4 regions of the Rubneribacter sp. genome follow, and region 1 is predicted to be linked to each of the others. Evidence: predicted binding sites of a transcription regulator. Region 1 holds the regulator's gene; each other region holds the start of a gene.
The links. The regulator LexA, encoded in region 1, represses DNA repair genes until DNA is damaged. The targets are predictions, from matches to a motif close to CNAACANNTGTTNG.

Region 1 (4,444 bases):
AGAGTTACTCTAATGCAATACGTTTCAAAAGGGGAGAAACGTGAAAGCCTCTCCTCGCTCAGAGGCTGACACCGCTGCTCCCAAACCCACCGGCACCGCGCTCCGTTGAAGAAAGATCCTCAACCTCCTCAAGCGTCATGCGGGGAACCTTCACCACGACAAGCTGCGCCACGCGGTCCCCCCGCCTCACCTCGAAGGCGTTGTCGGGATCGGTGTTGAGGAGAATGGCCTTGATCTCGCCTCGGTAGTTGGAATCTATCAAGCCGGGGGCGTTCACCAAGGACACGCCATGCTTGGCGGCCAGCCCGCTGCGCGGCAGCACGAGTCCGGCGTAGCCGGGAGGGATGGCCACCGCAACGCCGCATGGGACGAGCTTCCTCTCAAGCGGCCCCAGCACGCAGTCCTCGGTCGCCCGAAGATCGATCCCCGCGTCGCCCTCGTAAGCGTAGGAGGGCATGGGCAGGCCGTTATCCGTTCGAACCGCAGGTATCTTGATCTCATCCATGTCAGCGCAACCCCTCGAGCGCGGAGGCGAACTCCTCCACGTTTTGGAAATCCTTGTAGACGCTGGCGAACCTCACATAGGCGACGTCGTCGAGCTTCGCCAGGCGCACCAGCGCCATGTCCCCCAGCTCCTTCGAGCGGATCTCGCTTTTCGAAGCGTTGCGCAGCTCGGTTTCTATGCTGTCGATGAGCGAAGCGATCTGATCGGGTGATATGGGCCGCTTCGCACAGGCCATCAGCAGGCCGCGCATGAGCTTTTGACGATCATACGCCTCAGATGATCCATCCGCTTTGGTCACGAGCAAGGGGTTGTCCCCCAAACGCTCGTACGTGGTGAAGCGCCGGCCGCAATCCAGGCACTCGCGTCGGCGGCGGATGGCCGTACCGTCTTCCGACGGGCGGGAATCGACCACCTTGGATTCGGTGTTTCCGCAAGCAGGGCAACGCATAGAGGACAGCTCCTTCGGTTGACGTAGGCCAAGCCTAACATACCAGATATAGTGCCTCAATCGAAATGCCGCTTCCCTGCAAGAAAAACCCACCGACACGCGCCTTGACGCCGCCGCCTACAGCCCGAAGACTGCGCTCGCCATCGCCAGGGCAACAAACGCGAAGCCAGTCACAACGGCTTGGCTGACGGGAACACGGTCGAAAGCCTTGCCGCGCGCGGTGCCATAAGCCAGGCTCTGGAGGGTTTCGCTCGACAGACGCCTCCCAGACGTCGGCGTCGCGGCGCCCTCAAGCCTCTTTCGCCCGCAGGCGTTCGTGGGGAAATCGATGACGATCCCCTTCGGAGCGAGCCCGTGCGTAAGCCCCGGATCCAGCGCCGACGTGCCGTCCACAGGGCACCGCAGATCGAAATTCCTCATTTTTTGCCTCCTTGGCCTTGCGTAGAACCTATGTTCGCGTATATAATAGAGCGAACATAGGTTCATGTCAATAGAAAAATTGAACATATGTACGACCCGAGGAAAGGAAGGGCCATGACGGGAAAAGTGACGAAACGCCAGCGAGCCGTGCTCGACTGCATCGAAGAGTGCATCCGGGAGAAAGGGTACGGCCCGACGGTGCGCGAGGTCTGCCAAAGCCTGGGGCTCTCCTCCCCCTCCACTGTGCACGTCCACCTCAAAGCCCTTGAGGAGAAGGGCCTCATCAAGCGCGACCCGCTCAAGTCGCGCTCCATCGCCCTCACCTATCCGCTCGAGGACGCCTCTGCGGCGTCGAACATCGTGCAGCCCAGCTTCGGCAAGATCGTGAACGTTCCGCTCGTCGGCAACGTTGCCGCTGGCACTCCCATCCTGGCCGAGGAGAACATCACCGACACGCTGTCGCTTCCTACCGACATCGTGGGCGACTCCCCCTCTTTCCTGCTGTCGGTGCGCGGTGAGAGCATGATAGAGGCGGGCATCAACGACGGCGACTACGTCGTGGTCAAGGAGCAGCCTGTCGCCAACAACGGCGACATCGTGGTGGCCATTATCGACGACGGCGCCACGGTCAAGCGCTTCTACAAGGAAAGCGACCACATCCGCCTGCAGCCCGAGAACTCCTCCATGGATCCCATCATCACAACCGATTGCTCCATCGCGGGCAAGGTGGTGGCGGTGTTTCGCCGCCTGTAGGGTCTGCGCGCCCGCCCTTTAGGCGCTCGCGATCCGCGCACCCATACGGGACGGAGGTGCCTGAAGCGCAGCGCCGCCCTCCGCCATCGAGGCAGAGCGGAGGGCGGCGCGCAGGGAAGAGCGTTTCGCCTATTCGCCCCCAACTGCAAACCGACGGAACATCCCGGCGTAGGAGGGCGAAGCCAGCATGGTGATACGCGTCCCGCCCTCTTCGTGTGCCTCGGATAGGATACGGCAGCGCTCGTGCGCCACCGACACAAGGTCGCCGCGCTCGTACGGAACAAGAACCTCGAGGCGCTCGTCGTGCGCCGAGGCGATGCGCGCGATGTGATCGACGAGAGCCTCTATGCCCTCCCCTGTGGCCGCCGACACGATTTGCGCCTGAGCATGACGCGACTCGATGGCGCCCGCATCCTCGGCGCTGACCAGATCGCATTTGTTGAACACGAGCACGCGGCGCAGGTCCTGGGCACCAATCTGCTCGAGCACGTCCTCGACAGCGGCTATCTGGGCCTCACGCTCCTCAGACGACGCATCCACCACGTGCAGCACAAGATCGGCACCTGTGATCTCGTCGAGCGTGGACTTGAACGCCTCCACAAGCGTGGTGGGCAGCTTCTGGATGAAACCGACCGTATCGGTTATGGTTATCTCGCGTCCTTCGGGCAGCTCGAACCTGCGCGTGGTGGAGTCGAGCGTGGCGAACAGCTTATCGTAGGCCAGGACGTCGGCCCCGGTCAGACGATTGAGCAGGCTCGACTTGCCGGCGTTCGTGTAGCCGGCCAGCGCCACTTTGAACATGCCGCTTTCGTAGCGACTCTCGCGCTGCACGGCGCGCACCTCAGCCAGGTGCTTGAGCTCGCGCTTGATGGACGTGATGCGCTTGCGCACCATGCGACGGTCCACCTCCAGCTGGCTCTCACCTTCGCCGAAGCGCGACCCCACGCCGCCGCCCATGCGGTTGGAGGCAAGGTGCGCCCACATGCCGCGCAAGCGCGGCAGCAGGTACTCGTTTTGGGCGAGCCGCACCTGCAGCCGCCCCTCGCGACTGGTGGCGTGCAGCGCGAAGATGTCCAGGATGAGCGCCGTGCGGTCGATGACCTTCACGTCCTTGCCCACCGTCTTCTCGAGGTTCGCCTGCTGCGACGGGGTGAGCTCGTCGTCGAACACCACGAGGTCGGCGGCGTGAGCGCGCGCAAGCTCGGCCACCTCCTCCGCCTTGCCGGTTCCGATGAAGGTTTTGGGGTTGGGCGCCTCAAGCCGCTGGGACGTTGTCGCCACCACGTCGGCACCGGCGGTGTCCGCCAAGCGCTCAAGCTCGGCCAAGGAGGAAGCGAGCGGCCATTTCGCCCCCGGACGTTCGACGCCCACGAGCACCGCGCGCTCCCTGCGCTGCTCGGACAAAGCGGCCGCGCCGCGCGAGATGGCGGATTCAAATTCGGACATAAGGCGATCCTTTCCCGTAAAGCGCGTGCGCAATCAGCATCGCGCAGGTTCTCCGAGCGCATCCAGGGCTCGCTCGACAAGCGCCTCCACGTCGCCGTCGTTCGCATCCACCCACCGGATGCGCCTATCCTTGCGAAACCAGGTGCGCTGCCTCTTCGCGTAGCGCCGCGTGGCCACCTTGACGCGATCGACGGCCTCAGCGAGCGTCGATCGCCCCTCGATCGCGTCCGCGATCTCCTTGTAGCCGATGGCCTGCGGCGCGGTGACCCCCTCTCGGAAACCCTGCGCAAGCAGCCCCCGCACCTCCCCCACCAATCCGGCCTCCACCATGGCGTCCACTCGCGCGTCGATGCGCGCCCGCAGCACGTCGGGATCAACCGCCAGCCCCACGAACGCTGCGGGGACCGCCTGGGGGATCGACGCAAGCCGTGCGCGCTGCGCGGCGTAGGACCCCCCGTCCTCCAACAGCTCGAACGCGCGGATCACGCGCTTCACGTCGGCTGGCGGGATGAGGGCCGCGCTCGCCGGGTCGCGCGCGTCAAGCAGGCGCCAGAGCGCTTCGACGCCCTCGTCCTTGGCGAGACGCTCGTAGCGCTCCCGCACCGGGTTGCCAACCTGGTCGCCTTTGGGAAACTCGTAGCCGTCGATGGCGGCGCGCACGTAGAAGCCGGTCCCTCCGCACAGGATGCAGCGCGCCCCGCGCGCGTCTATCTCGCGAAACCGCTCCCTCGCAAACGCCTGGAACAAAGCCGCCGAAAACGGCTCGCCGGGATCGACCAGGTCGAACCCGTGATGGGGCACTTTGCGCTCATCGACGGGAAGCTTGCCGGTGCCGATGTCCATGCCCCGGTAGATCTGCATGGAGTCGGCGC
Region 2 (4,444 bases), on a different contig from region 1:
CGACGGACTCGGTGCGGACCAGATGCCAGCCGCGCCCCTCGTAGACGCCGGCAAGGGCGTGGGCCTCGTCGAAGATCATGAACGGCTGCGTGTTGAAGCGCGCGCTGAACCAGTCCATGAGCAAAGGGACCACCGACGCTTTGGGGTGGCAGCGGGCGAACCATGCGCCGCCCTTCAGATGCTCGAACCGCAAAAACTGCTGGAGGTAGTGCCGTTCGTTCATGACCGCGCGGTCCAGCGCGAAAAGCGGGCCGACGGCGGGGTGCGCGAGGTCGTCGAGCGCGCGGCCTGTGCGCATGGCGTGGCGCACGAAGCGGTAGACGACGGTGCCGGCGGCAGGGTCGTCCGACAGGGAGGCGTGCACGATCGCGTCGAGGGCGTCCTGCCCGCAGGTGCGGCGCACGCCTCTTTGCACGCGCACGGCCAGATCGACGTCCGTCTCCACGAACCGCACGGACTGCCCGAGCCTGGGCTGCAAGGCGCCCTCGCGCACGACGTCCTGAGGGTCCTCGTGGTTGGCGTAGGCTTGGAACACGGCGGTGAGCAGGCCCTCGGGGCTGCCGTCGTAGACGTAGGCCACGCTTGAGAGCGGCTCCTCGGGCGTCAGCATGGCCCCGCCCCGCCCAACTCGAGCGCGCGCTGCCAGCCGAACGCGCCGTCGCCCGCGCATGCCGCGTCCTTGGAGCCGGGAAGGCCGGCGTGTGCGGTCCGGCGGGAGGAGGGCGCGGCCCGATCCGCCTTCGGCGGGCGTTTCGCGGCCCGGACGGCCCCCAAGGCGCGCCCGCCTCCCGCCGCCCGCAGCTTCTCGGGCGTCTGCACGCTCTCGAACAGGCTCATCTGCCCGGGCGTGACCTTCGCCGACCGACGGCCGTGCGCGCCGCCCTCGATGGGGGCGGCCAGCCGGGCGCGCAGGCCCTCGCGGGTGAACTCCGCCCCTTGCCCCGCGTACTTGCCCGCGCAGGTGATGAAGAAGCGCGCCCTCTTGTAGGCGATGCCCAGCTTGCGCAGCTCGGTCTCCCGCAGGCAGGTGGTGCGCCGCGCGCGCACGATGAGGTGCGCTCCCCGCACGCCGATGCCCGGCACGCGCAGCAGCGCCTCGAACGGCGCCGCGTTCACCTCCACGGGGAAGAAGTCCAGGTGGTTGAGGGCCCAGTTCGCCTTCGGGTCGATGTCGGTGTCCAAGAAGGGGTGCTCTTCGTCCACGATCTCGCCCACGTCGAAGCGGTAGAAGCGCAAAAGCCAGTCGGCCTGGTACAGGCGGTGCTCGCGGTTAAGCTGCACGGCGTCGGCGCCGGGAAGGCGGGCATCGTCGTTCACGGGCAGGTAGGCGCTGAAGAACACGCGCTTGAGCGACAGCGTGCGGTAGAGCGCCGCCGACAGGGTGAGTATCTGGAAATCGCTTTCGGGCGTGGCGCCCACGATCATCTGCGTGGACTGGCCCGCCGGCACGAACGCGCGCTCCTTTCTGGGCGGTCGGGCCTTTTGCAGGTAGGTGGTTTTGCGCCGCATGAGGGCGCGCGTGTCCTTGTCCTCGGCTATGCCGTCGCGGATCTGGCGCATGGGCGCGATGATGCGCTGCTTGTCCTTATCGGGGGCCAGCAGCCGCAGGCTTTTCTGGGAGGGCAGTTCAAGGTTCACGCTCATGCGGTCGGCAAGATGCCCCAGCTTCTGGATGAGCTCGGGGGAGGTGCCGGGCACGGCCTTCGCGTGGATGTAGCCGCGGAAGCCGTGCTCTTCCCGCAGGATGGCCAGGGTGCGGATCATAAGTTCGGTGGTGTGGTCGGGGTTGCAAAGGACGCCGGAGCTTAAGAACAGCCCCTCTATGTAGTTGCGCCGGTAGAAGGCGATGGTGAGCTCGGCCAGCTCGCGCGGCTCGAACGCCGCGCGCGGCACCTCGTTGGAGGCGCGGTTCACGCAGTAGGCGCAGTCGTAGACGCAAACGTTGGTCATGAGCACCTTGAGCAGCGTGATGCAACGCCCGTCAGCCGAGAAGCTGTGGCAGCAGCCGGCCGCCAGCGTGCTGCCCAGCCTGCCTTTCCGAGCGGCGCGGTCGATGCCTGACGAGGTGCACGCCACATCGTACTTCGCCGCGTCGGCGAGGATGTCCAGCTTCTCTATCAGCTCCATGCGCCCATCCGTTCGTGCGATCATATGTTTGCAAGAATGTTTGTTCGCTTATGATAGGGGGCGAGGCGAAGCGCGTCAATCGAACAAACGATGGAGATGCGCGGGCATCCGCCGCAGCCTGCGCGGGCGCCCGCTGCGGCGCCTTCCGCCTGCCAGCCGACTGGAGCGGCCTTTTGCCTATTCTTTCCCTGCGCGTTCTTTACTATAATCGGGAAAACGACAAAGGAGCGCCGCCCGCATCGGCGCCCGAAGGCACGCGAACGGAGGATCACATGGCCGACAGGGAACAGAGGCGCGCCCAGGTCGCCAAGCACGAGGCGCTGATGAGGGGCGCATGCGCAAGCGACACCGAGGCCACGGTGGCGGCCGCGACCGTCTACGAGGACGGCGAGGGCAGGACGCTGCCCGTGCCGCAGGCGGCGTTTGAGGAGACCGAGACGGTGGTGACCACGGCCTTCGCACCGGAGGCCCTGGTCAGGTTCGGGAAGGGGAAGACGGTGGTCGTGGACCCGGCGTCGTTCATGCGGCCCGGCGGAGCCTACGAGGACGGCGCCTTCGGCCCCGAGCAGATCCTGTGCTCGGAGAGCAACCTCTACCAGGTGCTGCGCGGCATCAAGCCCGTCTACCACGACAAGAACCGCGACTACCGTTGCGGCCAGCTGTTCTCCGACCGGGCCGCCTACCTGCCGGGCGTCGTCTTCTCGTGCGGGGGATCCGTGCGCAAAGCCGATGTCGTGGCCGTGGCCGAGCCCGTTCGCGCGCACGCGCTGGAGAACCATCGCTCCGAACGCGAGTGCGACCGGGCGATAGCCGACCGTGTGGAGGCGCTGCTGCGCATAGCGGCGGCGAACGGTTGCGAGACGCTTGTGTGCGGAGCGTTCGGCTGCGGGCGCAACGGCTACGACGCGGCCCGGGTGACAGAGCTGTTCCGGGCGTGGATCGAGGCGCATCCGGGCGTGATCGGGCGCATCGTGTTCGCCGTGCCGCGTGCGCATTTCCCGGCGTTCGACCAGGTGTTCGGTGCGCCCGAGCCGCCTGCGCCGGAAATTGCGGCCGCGGGGCAGGACGACGAGGATGCGCTTGACCCCTCGAGCATCGAGCTGCCCGAGGGCGTCACGCTGCGCTGAGGGAGGGGGAGGCGCGGATGCTGCCCATCCTCTACGTCGGCCTGGGCGGGTTCGTGGGAGCCGTGGCGCGCTACCTTCTGGGACTCGTGCCTGTCGAAGGGGACTTTCCGCTCATGACCTTTCTGGTGAACTTCTCGGGCGCGGTGCTCATAGGGGCTGTGTTCGAGGCCGCCACCGCAGGGTCTGGCCTGCCCGACGGCGCCGTGCTGTTCCTCAAGACGGGCGTGTGCGGCGGTTTCACCACGTTCTCCACGTTCTCGCTCGAGACTCTCTCGCTTCTTGAGGGCGGCAAGTACGCCGTGGGCGCGCTCTACGCGTCGGGCAGCGTGGCGGCGTGCCTGGCCGGCGTGGTGCTGGGCCGCTTGGCCGTGCGCGCGCTGCGCGCGACGCTCTCCGGGTCCGCAGGGACGTGATCGCGCCCAGGCGCGCCCGCTACCGTGCGCGGGTGGCCTCCTGCGGGTTGATGGACATGCTCTGGAAGCGCTCCTGCATGTAGGCGTTGTCGAAGTGCGTGTCGAAGAACTCCACCAGCGCCGATTGCCCCATGTCGTCGCCGGCTTCGCGCTGGTACCAGCAGTCGAGCGCGATGAGCGTCATGGCGCAGTCCACTATCATGAGCGCCGCGCACACGGTGGTCACGGTGTAGCGCAGGTTCCAGGGGATGAGGTTCACCAGCTTGAGCATCCACGGCAGCAAAAGCTTGATCCACACCACGCCCAAGCATCCCCACATGGCCATGAACATGCCGTTGGTGCGGCCGTCGATGGACAGGAAGGTGCCCGTGTAGTCCCAGGCCACAATGCCGAAGGCGAACTGCATGAACCAGCTGACCAAATACTCGAAGGCTCCGCCGATGACGGCGCTCACCAAAAACACGACGAGCACGTTTTTGTCATGGAACCGGTTGAGGGCCATGGTCATGAGCACCGCCCCCACGCCGTAGATGGGCGAGAACGGCCCGAACAGAAGGCCCGCGCGGTCTTGGTAGTGCCCCGGATCGACCACGGCGAAGTGGTAGACGGTCTCGATGATAAGGCCCAGCACGCTGCATACGACGAAGATCCAGAACAGGTTGAAGAAGTTGAGGGTGATGTAGCCCTTGCCCGTCTCGTCGCGTCCGAGCGTGCCCTCCTCGGCCTGCTCGCGCGTCTCCATGTCGCGCAGCTTGCGCTGCAGCTCGCGTTCTTGGG
Region 3 (4,444 bases), on a different contig from region 1:
CCGTTCGGCGAACACGCGCACGAGCGTGGGGTTGAACGTGAGCGGGCCGCCCTCGAACACGACGGGCGCCTCGATGGAAAGGCCCTGCGCAAGCCCCCCGATCGTCTGCTTGGCCACGGCGTGCAGCGCCGAGAGCGCCAGATCCTCGCGCGCCGCCCCCTGGTTGAGCAGGGGCTGGATGTCCGTTTTGGCGTACACGCCGCAGCGGCCCGATATGTCGTAGACCGTCGAGCCCTTGGCGGCCAGCGCGTCGAACCGCTCCACGGGCACCTTGAGCACGGCGGCCATCTCGTCCAGAAACGCGCCCGTGCCGCCCGCGCAGCTGCCGTTCATGCGCATGTCGGCCACTTCAAGCTTGCCGGTGGCCTCGTTTTCGCGGAAGAACACCATCTTGGCGTCCTGGCCGCCCAGCTCGATGGCGCAGCGCGCCTGGGGATGCAGCTCCTGCACGGCCGCCGCGCCCGCCACCACCTCTTGGACGAACGGCACGCCCAGCCGCTCGGCGATGGCGCCGCCGCCCGATCCGCACAGCGCCACCCGCATGCGCGCGCCGGAAAGGCGCGCCGCCGCTTCCCCGAGGGCGTCGAGCACGCTTCGCGCCTGAAGCGCGCCGTGGCGGGCGTAGCGCGAGAACAGCACGTCTCCCGTGCTCGGATCGAGGGCGACCGCCTTGGTCGTGGTGGATCCCACGTCGATGCCCACGTGGACGGTCTTGGGCGATGCTCCCGGGCGCCGTCTTGCTTGTTCCATACACCTTCCCACCTTGGCGACGATACAACTGCTTTCCCGATTATATGCAACAGATTGTTTAATAAAAATGAACAACCTATGCGGTTTTGCGCAATATTCGCGAAAGGAAGGGGGGTGCGGGCGGGCGGCGGCGCGTCAGTTCTGCGTGGAGAGGAACGTGGGAAGCGTCATCTGCTCGATCTGGTCCTGCAGCTCCTCAAGCTCGTCGACGTGGCGGTCCTCGTCGCGCAGTATGCCTTCGAGGACGTCGCGCGTGGCGTAATCGAGCACCGTGCCGGCTAGGACGATGGCCTCGTTGTAGTCCCTGACCGTGTCCACTTCCAGCTTGTGGTCGTTGTCGACCTGCTGGGGCACGGCTTCTCCGATGCGGATGTCGTTGAGGTTGGACACGACGGGGGTTCCCTCGAGGAACAGGATGCGCTCGATCAGCTTCTCGGCGTGCCTCATCTCGGTGATGGAGCGCTTTTTGAAGTTGTCGCTTAAACGGGCGTATCCCCAGTCCTCGCACATCTCGGCGTGCACCATGTACTGGTTGATGGCTGTGAGCTCACCTGCGAGCAGGTTGTTCAGGGCGTCTACGAGTTCCCGGTTTCCCTTCATGGCGGATGCTCCTTCTTGTCGGCGTTGCGTTCGGCCGGCGCTTGCGGCCGGGAGGGCCGCGAGGCGCCTCGGCCCCTTCCCGGGATTGTACGGGCCCTCGCCCCGCGCGGGCCGCTTCCGGCAAGGCCGTAGGCGTACCGTAGCCGCGCCGAAGCCCGCACGCTTCGAAGATGCGCCCTCCGCCCGCTTCCCGCCTTTCGCCTGTTTTTGAAAACCGTGCGAAAGCGACCGGGGGATTCGGCCGGTGTGCTAGAATAAGCGGCTGGCATAAGCAATATCGGAAGGGACTCATATGTCAGGGCACTCAAAATGGGCAACTACCAAGCATCGCAAGGCCGCGCAGGACGCTAAGCGCTCGGCCTTGTTCTCCAAGCTGTCGCGCAACATCACCGTGGCGGCCAAGGAGGGCGGCGACCCCAACCCCGACAACAACGCGTCGCTTGCCGCCGCCATCGAGAAGGCGAAGGGCTACTCCCTGCCGAAGGACAAGATCAAGGTGGCCATCGACAAGGCGTTCGGCACCGGCAAGGACTCCGCGAGCTACGAGACGGTGGTCTACGAGGGCTACGGTCCCTGCGGCGTGGCCATCTACTGCGAGGCGCTCACCGACAACCGCAACCGCACCGCCGCCGACGTGCGCGCGGCGTTCAACCACCACGGCGGCAACCTCGGCACCTCCGGCTCCGTGGCGTTCATGTTCGAGCGCAAGGGCCAGGTCATGGTGGCCAAGGAGGTGGAGACGGGCGACAAGAAGAACCCCGTGGGCCCCAACGGCGCCGCCGCCGACGAGGACGAGTTCATGATGGCCGTGGCCGAGGCCGGCGGCGTCGACTACGAGGACGCCGACGAGGAGTGGATCGTCTACACCGCGCCCACCGACCTCATGGCCGTGAAGCGCGGTCTGGAGGAGCAGGGTGTTGAGGTGAAGGGCGCCGAGCTCACCATGGAGCCCACCACGCCCACCTCCGTCTCCGTGTCCGACGCGAAGAAGGTCATGCGCCTGGTGGACAAGCTGGAGGAGTTGGAGGACCTGCAGAACGTCTACCACACCATGGACATCACCGACGAGATAGCCGAGGCGCTCGACGAGTAGCGGGCGCAGCTCCCCTCATCGACCGACGACGGCCCCGGAAGCCCGCTCGCTTCCGGGGCCGTCGTGCTGCGCGGCCTGTCTTGCCGGTGCGTCCGGCGTCTTGCGCGCATCGGTGCGCCAACTGCCGGCGTCCGCCCCTTTTGCCCGTTTGCGCAGCCCGTCTGCGCTACCGTCGTCCCTTGCGGTAAGGAATTCGGAAATTGGGGCCCCGGCTTGCGCCCGGAGTCCGTCGCTCGCCCGATTCGACGGCCGCAAGCTGAACGGCCGTCAAAGGGCCTCGCCCAAGTTTTCGCCGCCGTCCTCTGAATGTTGTGGTAGGATAGGTGCGAACATTCGTTTGTAAGAAAAAGCGCGACCGCAGAGCGGGCGGCAGCTTGGAGGAAAGGGCAGATGGCGCGCGTCGAACGCACCATACTCGGCATTGACCCCGGTCTGGCGAACACCGGCTGGGGCATCGTGTCCCAAAGCGGTGCGCGCCTGTCGTGCGTGGCGTACGGGTGCGTCTCCACATCCGCGGACGTGCCTCTGGAGCATCGCCTGATGAAGATCCACCGGCAGGTGGGCGCCGTCATCGGACGGTTCGGCCCAACGTGCGTGGGCATCGAGACGGTGTGGTTCGGCCAGAACGTCACGGCGGCGTTCGCCACCGGGCAGGCGCGCGGGGCGGCGCTCGTGGCCTGCGCCGAGCACGATTTGTACGTGGGGGAGTTCTCGCCCAAGCAGATCAAGCTGGCCGTGGTGGGCACGGGTTCGGCGGACAAGGAGCAGGTGCAGTACATGGTGCGCCAGCTGCTTTCGCTAGACGACGTCCCCCGGCCGGACCATGCGGCCGACGCGCTGGCCGCGGCCATCTGCTTCACCACCCACGAGGGGTTCGCGCAGGCCGAGAGCAGGTTCGACCATCTGGTGGCGAAAGCCGAGGCGCGCGACGCCGGGCGCCGGGGCATCTCCTGCGCCGCGTCCGGGCGGGCGGTTTCAAGGAAGGAGCGGGCATGATCGCGTTTCTGAAAGGCGTTTTGGCGGGCAAGACGGCGACGGCCGCCTACGTGGACGTGGGCGGCGTGGGGTTTGCCGTGGGCATGTCCCAGGCGAGCCTCTCAAAGCTGCCCGAGACGGGCTCTGCGGTGGAGGTGCACACTTACCTGCAGGTGCGCGAGGACGGCATGTCGCTGTTCGGCTTCCTCTCGCTTGAGGAGAAGACGCTGTTCGAAAAGCTCATCGGCGTGAGCGGCGTGGGGCCCAAGGTGGCGTTGGCGGCGCTTTCGGCCTTCACGCCCTCGGGGCTGGCCGCGGCCATAGCGGCCCAGGACGTGGCTGCGGTGCAACGGATACCCGGCGTGGGGAAGAAGACCGCCTCGCGCATCATCCTGGAGCTCAAAGGCTCGCTCGACCAGGGGCTGGCGGGGCTTTTCGACGAGGGCGCGCCGGCGGCCGTCCAGGCGGAGAGCCTCAAGGGCGCCCACGAGGCGCTGCTGTCCATGGGCTTCACCTCGGCGGAGGCCGACGTGGCGCTCAAGGGCGCCCCCGAGGGCGCCGACGAGGGCGGACTGCTACAATACGCGTTGAAGCGCTTGGGCGCGTAGCCCCGGGCGGCGCGAGGAGACGAAACGGGATTGGACGGCATGGCACGCGACGACATGGAGATAGAGGGCCTGGTGTTCGAGGCGCGCGGCGCGCAGGAGCGTCCTGCCCCGCGCGCGGTGGCGCCCGAGCTCACGGAGGACGACCTTGCGCTCGACCGCAGCCTGCGGCCGAAGCGGTTGGGGGACTACCTGGGCCAGACCAAGGTCAAGGAGTCCCTGGCCATCCTCATCGAGGCCGCGCGCGCCCGTGGGGACGTGGTGGACCACATCCTGTTCTCGGGCCCTCCGGGCTTGGGCAAGACCACGCTCGCCACGGTGGTGGCCAACGAGCTGGGGGCCAACATCAAGACCACGAGCGGCCCCGCCATCGAGCGTACCGGGGACCTTGCCGCGATACTCACGAACCTCGAAGAGGGCG
Region 4 (4,444 bases), on a different contig from region 1:
GCCGCCGCCGGGCAGAGCGTCCGGGTGCGCGGTTCTATCGTCGAGGGCATAGACAAGGAGTGCGCCGGGCGCATCAGCAAGGACATCAGGGGCACGAAGCTCAAGGTGAAGGTGCAGATCGAGGGCGACAAGCTGCGCGTGAGCTCGGCGTCGCGCGACACGCTGCAGGAGGTCATCGCCTTTTTGAAGGGCCAAGACTACGGCCAGCCGCTCCAGTACGTCAACTACCGCTGAGGCGGCGCGCGTGCCATGAATTCGAAGACCTTTGCGGATGCCGCCCCTTCCGTGGCGTTCATCACCCTTGGTTGCGCGAAGAACGAGGTTGACACCGCCCATATGCGCAGGCGCCTGGCGCAGGCGGGCTTTGCGCTGGAGGAGGACCCCGCCCGCGCCCACGCGGTGGTGGTGAACACGTGCTCTTTCATACAGAGCGCCACCGAGGAGAGCCTGGAGGCCGTGTTCGACGCGGCGGGGCTTCCCAACGTGGCAGCCGGCGCGCCGCTTGTGGTGGCGGGCTGCATGCCGGCGCGCTACGGCGAGGAGCTGTCCGCCGAGCTGACGGAGGCGCGCGCCTTCGTTCCGTGCAGCCGGGAGGACGACATCGCCGCCGTCGTCGCGGGCGCCCTGGGCCTTGACGGCATCCCGGGAGGCGGGCGGGGATCGGTCGCCGCAGGCAAGGAGGGGATCGGCGAGGCGGTGTCGGCCTACGTGAAGATCTCCGACGGGTGCGACCGCTTCTGCAGCTACTGCACCATCCCTTTCATCCGCGGGCGCTACCGCAGCTTCCCCTACGACGAGGTGCGCGCCGAGGTGGCCGCGCGCGTGTCGGAGGGCGTGCGCGAGATCGTCCTCATCGCGCAGGACACGGGGCGGTGGGGGACCGACCTGCCGCAGCCCTCGTCGCTCGCCTGGCTTGTGGGGGCCTTGGCAGAAGAGTTCCCCGACACGTGGCTTCGCCTCATGTATCTGCAGCCCGAGGGGCTGACCGACGAGCTTCTGGACGCCGTGGCCTCGCACGCGAACGTGTGCGACTACTTCGACATCCCCCTCCAGCACGTGGACCCCGCCATCTTGCGCGCCATGAACCGCCCGGGGTCGCGCGGGGAGTTCGAGGCGCTTGTGCGCCGCGTGCGCGAGCGCATCCCGAACGCGGCGCTGCGCACCACCCTCATCGCGGGCTTTCCCGGCGAAACGGACGAGCAGTTCGAGGAGCTGTGCGACTTCGTGGAGGAGGGGCTGTTCGACTACGTGGGCGTGTTCCCCTACTCGCGCGAGGAGGGCACGCGCGCCTTCGATCTGCCGGGCCAGGTGGACGAGGAGGAGAAGGCCGACCGTGCGCAGCGCCTGCGCGACGCATCCGACGCGGCATGCGCCCCGCGCATCGCCGAGCGGACGGGGCGCGTGATGGACGTGCTGGTGGAGGGCGTGGAGGAGGACGGGCAGCTGTTCGGGCGCGCCATGTGCCAAGCGCCCGAGGTGGACGGCGTCACCTACCTGGCCGCAGGGCGCGCAGGCGAGGTGCGCTCCGTGACGATAACGGGCACGCTCCTCTACGAGATGGAGGGGGAGTGAGGTCGTGAGCGGGGACAGGCGGCTGAATCCAACGTCCGCCGGCAGGCTGTGGACGCCCGCGAACATCGTCACGCTCGTGCGCATCTGCTTGGTGCCCGTGTTCGTGGCGGCTCTCGTGAGCCCCTGGCCGCAATGGTTCGGCCTGCCCCAGGTGGCCGACGATGCGAAAAGCCTTGTTGCGGCGGGTATCTTCATCCTCATATCCTGCACCGACTGGCTGGACGGGTACCTGGCGCGCAGCCGGGGCGAGGTGACGGACTTCGGCAAGTTCATGGACCCGCTGGCCGACAAGATACTCGTTTGCGCGGCGCTGCTCGCCCTCATCGAGCTGGGGGCGCTGCCCAGCTGGGTGGTTCTGGTCATCCTGGCGCGCGAGTTCATTGTGTCGGGCGTGCGCATGGTGGCCGCGAACGAGGGCGTGGTGATCGCCGCCAGCTGGTACGGCAAGGCCAAGACCGTGTTCCAGATGGTGGCGATAGTCCTGTTCTGCGTGAAGGACAGCCATATGGCGGGAAGCGTCCATGCGGCGCTTTCCGACTGGATGTGGACGCTCAGCTGGCTGGTCATGCTGGTGGCGCTCGTGCTCACCGTGGTGTCCATGCTGGACTACATCGCGAAGGCGCGCCGCCTTCTGGGCTTGGGAAGGGGCGGACGCGCCGGCGGGGGCGACGTCGCCGGCGTCGCCGACGAGGAGCTCTCCCGGCTGGCCGCGGCCGTGCTCGACGCGGCGCGCGCGGCGGGGCGCACGCTGGGGACGGCCGAGAGCTTGACGGGCGGACTTGCCGCAGCGGCTCTGACCGCGGTTCCCGGCAGCTCGGAGACGGTGCGCGGAGGCGTGGTGAGCTACGCCTCTGCGGTCAAAAGCGGCCTGCTGGACGTCGATCCCTCCGTCATCGCGTCGAAGGGGGCCGTGAGCCGCGAGACCGCGCTCGCCATGGCCAAGGGCGCGCGCGAGCGGTTGGGGTGCGACGTGGCGGTGTCCATGACCGGCATCGCCGGGCCGGGCGGCGCCGAGCCGGGAAAGCCCGTGGGCACGGTGTGGCTCGCCTGCTGCGACGAGCGCGGCGGCCGCGCCGAGCATCGGCTGTTCTCGGGCACGCGGGAGCAGGTGCGCCGGCAGACCGTGCGCGCGGCCCTGGAGCTTGCCCTCGACGCGCTGGAGGCGCGCTAGATCCGCGCTGGAAGCGCGCTGGAGGGCCGCTGGATCGGCGTTGGGCGGACGGCGGATACGCGTTGGATCGAGGCGCCGTCGCGCTGGATGCGCGCCATGTCCGCGCTGGAGGGTCCCGCTATACTGGATCTGCGGATCCGTTGGAAACCAAGTCTTGACGTTCAAACGGATGTTCGTATAATAGGGAAAAGCGGAAACCACGCGCCGCAGAGCGTCGCCGGGAAGAGAAGGAAGCGCATGAACGAAGAAAAAGAGAAGATGCTCAAGCTGACCACCGATCAGATAGAGACGAAGTTCGGCAAGGGCTCCATCATGAAGTTCGGAGAGGGGGAGCAGGGCCTCAACATCGGCGCCATACCCACAGGATCGCTGCCGCTTGACGCGGCTCTTGGGATCGGGGGCGTGCCGCGCGGCCGCATCGTGGAGGTGTACGGACCTGAATCGAGCGGCAAGACGACGCTCGCCCTCCAGATCCTCGCCGAGGCCCAGGCGCTCGGGGGCATCGTCGCCTTCATCGACGCGGAGCACGCGCTCGATCCCGTGTACGCGGCGCGGCTGGGGGTGGACATCGACGAGGTGCTCATCTCCCAGCCTGACACCGGCGAGCAGGCGCTCGAGATCTGCGACATGCTGGTGCGAAGCGGCGCCATAGACTGCATCGTCATCGACTCGGTGGCGGCGCTCGTGCCCAAGGCCGAGATCGAAGGGGAGATAGGCGACACCACGGTGGGCCTGCAGGCGCGCCTTATGTCCCAGGCGCTGCGCAAGCTGGCCGGCTCGCTTTCCAAGTCCAACACCACCTGCATCTTCATCAACCAGCTGCGCGAGAAGATAGGCGTCATGTTCGGCAACCCCGAGACCACGACGGGCGGACGGGCGCTCAAGTTCTTCTCCAGCGTGCGCATCGACATCCGCCGCATCGACTCCATCAAGAAAGACGGCGAGATCGTGGGCAACCGCGTGCGCGCCAAGGTGGTCAAGAACAAGGTGGCCCCGCCGTTTCGCCAGGCGGAGTTCGACCTCATGTACGGCGAGGGCATCTCGCGCGAGGGCTGCATCGTGGACATGGCCGTGGAGGCGGGCGTGGCGAAGAAGAGCGGCGCCTGGTACACCTACGGCGAGGAGCGCCTCGGCCAAGGGCGCGAGGCGGCCAAGCAGACGCTCAAGGAGAACCCCGATCTGCGCGAGGAGCTGGAGAACAAGGTGAGGGAGGCCTTCGACATCCCCATCATCACCCGGTCGGCCGAGGAGGCCGAGGCCCTGACGCCGGCAGCCAAGCCCAAGGGGAAGAAGTAGCATGACGGCCTCGGCCGAGGAGCTTGCCCGCCTGCGGGAGCGCATGGACGCCATCCTCCGCTCGGATTCCGCCTCCGCCCGGGGTCCGCGGCACGTCGAGGGCCGTCGGGCCGGCCGCGCCGAGGGCGCAGAAGGCCCGCGCGGCTCATCCGGAGCCGCTGCGGAGCCGTTTTCTGATGGGGCATGCGAAGCGGGCGGAGCGGACGAGGCCGAGAGGGCCTTTCGCAAGATAGAGCTCCTCGCCTGCTCGCACGAGCAGGCGAGCGAGGCGCTGCGCAGGAGGCTTGCGCGGGACGGCTTCTCGGCGGAGGCTGCGGAGGCGGCGGTGGGACGGGCGGTCTCCTGCGGGCTTGTGGACGACCGGCGCTACGCCGACGTGCTCGTGCGCAGCCGCCTCGCGCAGGG

Region 2: a site for LexA is predicted at 2,145-2,158, ahead of ACWKY3_RS12615 (putative DNA modification/repair radical SAM protein). Genes of this name have one in related genera too.
Region 3: a site for LexA is predicted at 2,770-2,783, ahead of ruvC (crossover junction endodeoxyribonuclease RuvC). Genes of this name have one in related genera too.
Region 4: a site for LexA is predicted at 2,906-2,919, ahead of recA (recombinase RecA). Genes of this name have one in related genera too.

Annotation. Positions count from the first base shown of each region.
Region 1 covers NZ_CBDTNW010000145.1:29,671-34,114, forward strand. The annotation lists gene dut (dUTP diphosphatase) at 59-505, opposite strand; gene nrdR (transcriptional regulator NrdR) at 507-953, opposite strand; gene ACWKY3_RS10645 (hypothetical protein) at 1,071-1,373, opposite strand; gene lexA (transcriptional repressor LexA) at 1,488-2,126, shown strand; gene hflX (GTPase HflX) at 2,256-3,572, opposite strand; gene miaA (tRNA (adenosine(37)-N6)-dimethylallyltransferase MiaA) at 3,606-4,444, opposite strand, start outside.
Region 2 covers NZ_CBDTNW010000174.1:689-5,132, reverse strand. The annotation lists gene ACWKY3_RS12620 (TIGR03915 family putative DNA repair protein) at 1-610, opposite strand, end outside; gene ACWKY3_RS12615 (putative DNA modification/repair radical SAM protein) at 604-2,127, opposite strand; gene ACWKY3_RS12610 (TIGR02452 family protein) at 2,400-3,254, shown strand; gene crcB (fluoride efflux transporter CrcB) at 3,272-3,667, shown strand; gene ACWKY3_RS12600 (putative ABC transporter permease) at 3,687-4,444, opposite strand, start outside.
Region 3 covers NZ_CBDTNW010000112.1:5,200-9,643, reverse strand. The annotation lists gene ACWKY3_RS08190 (acyl-CoA dehydratase activase) at 1-750, opposite strand, end outside; gene bfr (bacterioferritin) at 886-1,350, opposite strand; gene ACWKY3_RS08180 (YebC/PmpR family DNA-binding transcriptional regulator) at 1,643-2,443, shown strand; gene ruvC (crossover junction endodeoxyribonuclease RuvC) at 2,834-3,439, shown strand; gene ruvA (Holliday junction branch migration protein RuvA) at 3,436-4,026, shown strand; gene ruvB (Holliday junction branch migration DNA helicase RuvB) at 4,066-4,444, shown strand, end outside.
Region 4 covers NZ_CBDTNW010000127.1:142-4,585, reverse strand. The annotation lists gene ACWKY3_RS09495 (YajQ family cyclic di-GMP-binding protein) at 1-234, shown strand, start outside; gene rimO (30S ribosomal protein S12 methylthiotransferase RimO) at 250-1,572, shown strand; gene pgsA (CDP-diacylglycerol--glycerol-3-phosphate 3-phosphatidyltransferase) at 1,577-2,743, shown strand; gene recA (recombinase RecA) at 2,981-4,039, shown strand; partial or broken gene ACWKY3_RS09475 (RecX family transcriptional regulator) at 4,041-4,444, shown strand, end outside.